Limnospira fusiformis SAG 85.79: one gene and its partner. The main gene of each other region encodes a partner of the protein of the gene in region 2 in a complex. Links are inferred from orthologs where the notes say so. Each region holds a gene or a part of one and is shown on either strand. Other genes may lie near its edges. The genes, in order: rpsF and rpsT.

Region 1 (3,048 bases), 200 kb from region 2 along the record:
TGTACTGGCTCAAACTGAGACTGATTATGAAATCATAGTTGTTGATGATGGTTCTCAAGACCAGACTCGCTCAGTAGTAGCCAACTATGACAGCCAAGTTCGCTATGTTTATCAGGATAATCAAGGGGTTTCCGTGGCGCGAAATCATGGTCTGAGTTTGGCTAGGGGTGAGTTTATCACTTTTCTCGATGCCGATGATTACTTTTTTCCCGATACCCTCCAAAGCCAACTCGCTGTATTTGATGCTGACCCCGAATTGGCGATCGTCCATAGTGGTTGGCGCAGGGTTAACCAAACTGGCGAAATGCTGATCGATGTTCAGCCTTGGGAAATGGTCGCTGAGTTGAATTTAGAGAATTGGTTGCGCTGGAAGCCTTTGGGGACTATGGGAACTTTGATGTTCCGCCGCCAGGCTTTGGATACCGTCGGAGGGTTTGAACCTGGGTTGGCTCATGCGGAGGATGTCGATTTGATTTTGCGTTTGGCCTCCAGCGGGTATCGCAGCGCTTGGCTGAAGCGATCGACTGTGTGCTATCGTCAGCACGATCGCAATACTATGCGAGATGGTATCTCTCAAGCCAAGTCTATTAATTATGTCCTCGATAAATTTTTTAATTTGCCAGATATACCCTTGGAAATTCAAGTAATTGAGGACTGGGTTCGCTATAGTACCTTGGTCTGGAGTTCCTGGTATTTATACCATACTGGGTTCAATACTGAGATGGTCGAATATTTACAGCGCTCATGGTCTTATAGTCCTTTTCTACCTATTGAAACCGTCATTAATTGGGTCGAAAGTTTTACTCAGTATTCAGAAAGTGTCGATGCTATTTTCGATGTCGATCATTTATCTACATCTCCTGAGTGGCAAAACTTATTAAAATGGGTCATGAGTAGTCTCCAATACCCCTAGACCCTATCTCGTCCTCGGAAATTATGTTAAGTTTTGTAAAACTTGTCAAAAAGTCCCCCCAGCCCTCCCAGCCGGGGGGTTGCTTTTACGGTTGACTTATGCTATTGTCTTAAATAATGGAAACATTTTAAAAAAATTTATTTGGGGTTATAATTCCATTATTTTACAGTATACCCAAATCATACCATTAGTTCCCGGCGCTTGTCAACCCCCGACCGTGATTTGGCTGAACAATTTTAAAAAAATTGAATAAAAAATCAACTTTGCTGTTGATTGTATTGTGCAGGGAACTAATGTAGAATGTATAGATCCTTGCTTCTGGGTAGAAGCCTGAATTGTCCATAAGGAGTATCATTAGAATGAAGCCTTTTATTTACGAAACCATGTATATCCTGCGCTCTGACTTAAATGAGGAGCAGCTAGAGGCGGCGCGAGCCAAATATCAAGACATCCTGCGGGAACATGGCGCACAAAATCTTGAGGTGCAAAATTTGGGTAAGCGTCGTTTAGCTTATGATATCGACAAGTATCGCGAAGGCATTTACATCCAGATGAACTATGAAGGTGGCGACAGCGACCAGATTAAAGTCATGGAAAGAGCCATGCGTATAGGTGGGGATGTAATTCGTTATCTGACGATTAAACAAGATGTCACCCCATCTGCTGTCCAAGTCGAAGCCGAACCAGAAGCCGAACCCCAAGAGGTGTAAAGCTCAAGTCAGGTCAGGAGTTGGTGACGGTTAGCCGTGCCAATTCGCGACCCGGGGATACTCCTTTTGTCTCTCTCTTGCCGATTGGGTGGAATTGGGAGTATTTTAGGGGGCATATTGGAAGTTTATAGGAGCCATTGGTTATCATGAGCCAGAAAAATAATCCCAACTCCCAGGAACTCACAGCAGAAGTCGCGCGGCTGAGTGAAGAGTTAAAAATGCGAGATCAACTGGTGCAGCAGTTATCTCAAGAATTATTCCGTCTGGTGAAGGGAAATGCTAATTTAGCGCCAGATCCAGAAATGGCCGAGCGACACCAGGCTCAGATGAAGTCCTTGCGGGAACAACTCCAGCAAGTAGAGGAACAGGTTAAGTTTTATCAAGACCAGATCAATGAGCGGGATCTGGAAGTTTACCAACTTAGACAGTCTGTCCAGGAGTTAACCGATCGCTCTCGAATGCTGGAACAGGTAGTTCAAGAATTACCTGGAGTCTACCGCCAGAAGTTTTCAGAACGCCTCGAAGAGGTCATGGAAAGGGTGGAAAAACTGCAACGGGAAAATCGGCAACTGCACGCAGAACTACAAAGTGTTACCTATCGTCTGGCTCAAAAGAGTCGCCGTCCCGGCAATTTAGATCTGCCAACTTTTCAGCCAGGAACTCAGACTGTAATCGAGTTTCCTAGTTTAGGGAAGGCATGATTTTTTCCTGAGTCAGGGTCAAACCTCGTCAAACTTAGGGGTCGGTTCTAGGGAGCATCGCAGAACAAACCCCTTTATTTTTATGAATCAAGTGCCTAGGGTTTTGGGGGACTAGAATTAAGGCATTTTTGCAGCACTTCTAATAACTCCTGTGTGGTGAAAGGTTTTGCTAAAAATATATCAACTCCTAACTCAGCTATATCTTTGGCTATATCTACTGAAAAGTAACCGCTAATTCCGACAATTTTAATTTGAGGATTCAGGGATTTTAGCTCCCTAATAGTAGTTTTGCCAGCCATAACAGGCATCATAATATCGATAACCACACAGTCAATTTGCTCTAAATATTGACGGTATATTTTAATCGCCTCAACTCCATTACTTGCTACCAAAACTTGATATTGAAAACTCTCTAAACTCGCTTTAGTAATTTCTCGGATAGGTTCTTCATCATCAACCACTAAAATTAGTTGACCCTGACCTGTAATTAATTCTAAATGCTCATAAACCGTAGTTTCTGTGTCCTCTGAGGCGGGTATATAAACTCTAAAAGTAGTTCCGCAACCCATTTGAGTATCAACGTCAATAAAGCCATTATGACCCTTAACTATACCTAGGACTGTGGATAGTCCTAAGCCACTACCTTTAGCAAATTCTTTGGTAGTAAAAAACGGTTCAAATATCCGGTCTAAGACTTCTTGGGTAATGCCAGTTCCCGTATCAG
Region 2 (3,042 bases):
TGTCGTTCCACCTCAGCCACCACCTGACGAGCCAAAGCCGAGTCTGTCGTCAACAAAATCGCCGCCGCCATTGTATCATGTTCTGCCTGAGCCAGCATATCCGCGGCCACATGAACAGGGGAGGCGATACTATTGGCAATAATTAGCACCTCAGACGGTCCCGCCAGCGAGTCAATACCGACAGTACCATAAACCAATTTTTTCGCCAGCGTTACATATATATTACCCGGACCTGTGATCACATCAACTTTCGGCACAGTTTCCGTACCATAAGCCAAAGCAGCGATCGCCTGAGCGCCACCTACCCGATAAATTTCCTGGACTCCAGCTTCCTGAGCCGCCACCAAAATCGCCGGACTAATCTTATTATCAATGCCTGGGGGAGTTACCATCACAATGCGAGGCACTTTAGCCACATTAGCCGGAATAGCATTCATTAAAACCGTACTGAGATAGCACGCTTGGCCTCCCGGCACATATAAACCCGCCCGGTCAACAGGGGTGTATCGTTTACCTAAAACCACATTATCATCGCCAAACTGAACCCAAGACTTAGGAACACGCTGGCGGTGAAATGCCTCAATCTGTTTTTTTGCTAACCGAATTGCATCGAGAAGTTCGCAATTAACCTGTTGATAAGCGACATCCAACTCCGAAGCACTGACCCGCAACTGTTCCAGGGTCAGAGTTTTGTGGTCAAATTCTTGGGTGTAGTGCAGCAGTGCTTTATCCCCTTGTCGCTTCACGGTTTGCAGAACTTCTCGCACCGTAGCTTCTTTATGGATAACAGTATCATCATGGGTACGACTGGCGATGCGTCGCAGTTCTGATTGTGCTTCAACCCACTGAGTAATAATTCGCAGCATGGTGATTAGGAGTGCAAACCGTAGAAGTTACTAGCCAAAACGCAAGGGAATTGAGCAACCCGGATGGGGCTAAATTTCTTTTATACCTAATTAAGCCGAACCAGGTCAGCCTAACTTTCAGTATAACCCGCGTTTGTTATATAGTGTAACGCGGATTCACAGACTCTGCCTGACTCCGAGATCTTCAGCCCTCATCTGGACTTTTGCGCCCCCGTATTGGCAAAATAAAAATTTAATGCACAAATTCCCCTATTGACGTGCTATATTGGTATTTCTGGAAATCTTGATTATCAAAGATCCGCGTAGTCCTACACCGGAAGCCATGGCCAACATCAAATCTGCCATTAAACGAGTCCAAATTGCTGAACGCAATCGGCTGAGGAATAGAACCTATAATTCAGCCGTCAGGACTCTCATGAGAAAATATTTTGCCGCTGTTGAGCAATATGCGGCTGATCCCAGCGATGAAGCGTTGCAGGAAGTCCAGCAGCGGATGTCAGCAACCACCAGTAAAATCGATAAAGCCGTTAAGGTAGGTGTTCTGCACCGGAACAATGCGGCACGGAAAAAATCGAGATTAGCTCGGTTCTTGAAACGACACCAGCCTAATTCTAGCGCCCAGGAAGCGACAGCCTCCTAGGGGGAAACCTCGTGCCGTCCGCGAGTATGTCAGCAAGTCGCACTGAAGTGAGGGGTTGAAAAACCTATAACTTCAGTGGATGGCTATGCTAAATGGGATATCCCAGAAAACGGTGATCACCAAAAATCCAACAGTGTTGGCTAAAATATTAGCCGAAAGGCTGGGAACTATGCTGAAGGACAGATAGCACCAGATGCAGCTAATTGATACTCACGTTCACATTAACTTCAAGAGTCTGGCTACAGACCTCGGAGGTATCCGGCAGCGATGGCGGTCTGCTGGAGTGGTGTCTTTGGTACACTCCTGTGTTCATCCAGGGGAATTTGCCGAAATCAGGGCGATCGCCGACCAAGTAGAAGAACTATCCTTTGCCGTAGGGTTGCACCCTCTGGATACAGAGAAATGGACAGAAACCACAGCCAGTGAAATTAGGACTCTAGCTGAATCTGATCCGAGGGTAGTAGCGATCGGGGAAACGGGGTTAGACTTTTATAAGGCTAAGGATGAAGCCCGTCAAAAGGAAATTTGCCAAGCCCAACTGGAAATAGCTCGCCAACTAAATAAACCCGTAATTATCCACTGTCGAGATGCAGCCGCCTCGATGGTGGAACTGTTGCGGGATTTCTTCGATGATAAAGATCATGGTCCCGTGCGAGGTGTTATGCACTGTTGGGGTGGAAGTCCTGAAGAAATGCAATGGTTTTTAGACTTGGGGTTTTACATTAGTTTCAGCGGAACGGTAACCTTTAAAAATGCTACCCAAATTCAGGAATCTGCTCGTCGGGTTAGTAGCGATCGGCTATTGATTGAAACTGACTGCCCCTTTCTAGCTCCGGTTCCTCGACGAGGTAAACGGAACGAACCCGCCTTCGTGAAATACGTTGCCGAAAAAGTATCCGAACTCCGGGGTGTATCCCTAGAAACTCTGAGTCAGCAGACTACTAAAAATGCCTCGGAATTATTTGGCTTGTCCGTCATTCCTAGTAAACTAACCCCCTAATCAAACAAATCAACTCCCAAATTTCCCCAATGGCCCGACGAGCCATTGAGCAATTGCCCAGAGGTGGGGATATATCGATACTCAATGGGGGCGATGATGTGGTAGGGGTAACCCTGATTTCGCCTAACCCTAACATACCAGCAGACCTTGAACATCCCAGCAGACCTGTAGAAACCATGATAAACACAACCCAATACGAATCCGCATTTGAACTTCCTGATTTAATTGAAATTCAGCGATCGAGTTTTCGTTGGTTTTTAGAAACCGGGCTAATTGAAGAATTAGAAAGTTTCTCGCCCATCAGTGATTATACAGGGAAACTAGAACTGCATTTCTTAGCCAGAGATTACAAGCTGAAACAGCCCAAATATGACGTAGACGATGCCAAACGGCGGGATAGTACATACTCCGTGCAGATGTACGTCCCTACCCGACTAATTAACAAAGAAACCGGGGAGATTAAGGAGCAGGAAGTTTTTATCGGAGACCTGCCCTTAATGACCGAACGTGGCACGTTTATTATTAACGGAGCCGAG

What was found.
Region 1: rpsT (region 2) and rpsF share a complex: the UniProt entries of both Bacillus subtilis proteins name them as parts of the 30S ribosomal subunit. The link is inferred for Limnospira fusiformis SAG 85.79 from one-to-one orthologs.

What each region holds. Positions count from the first base shown.
Region 1 is NZ_CP051185.1:4,876,930-4,879,977, forward strand. The notes cover bases 233-2,947. They hold rpsF (30S ribosomal protein S6), read left to right. Parts: upstream 233-1,272; coding sequence 1,273-1,623; downstream 1,624-2,947. Other genes in these bases: HFV01_RS22980 (glycosyltransferase family 2 protein), read left to right, coding at 233-913; HFV01_RS22990 (Npun_F5560 family protein), read left to right, coding at 1,770-2,324; HFV01_RS22995 (PAS domain-containing hybrid sensor histidine kinase/response regulator), read right to left, coding at 2,420-2,947. Outside these bases: more of HFV01_RS22980, read left to right, coding at 1-232; more of HFV01_RS22995, read right to left, coding at 2,948-3,048. UniProt on the Bacillus subtilis protein: Binds together with bS18 to 16S ribosomal RNA.
Region 2 is NZ_CP051185.1:5,077,481-5,080,522, forward strand. What follows is about bases 139-2,847. They hold rpsT (30S ribosomal protein S20), read left to right. Parts: upstream 139-1,188; coding sequence 1,189-1,506; downstream 1,507-2,847. Other genes in these bases: hisD (histidinol dehydrogenase), read right to left, coding at 139-866; HFV01_RS23740 (TatD family hydrolase), read left to right, coding at 1,700-2,506. In the rest of the region: more of hisD, read right to left, coding at 1-138. UniProt on the Bacillus subtilis protein: Binds directly to 16S ribosomal RNA.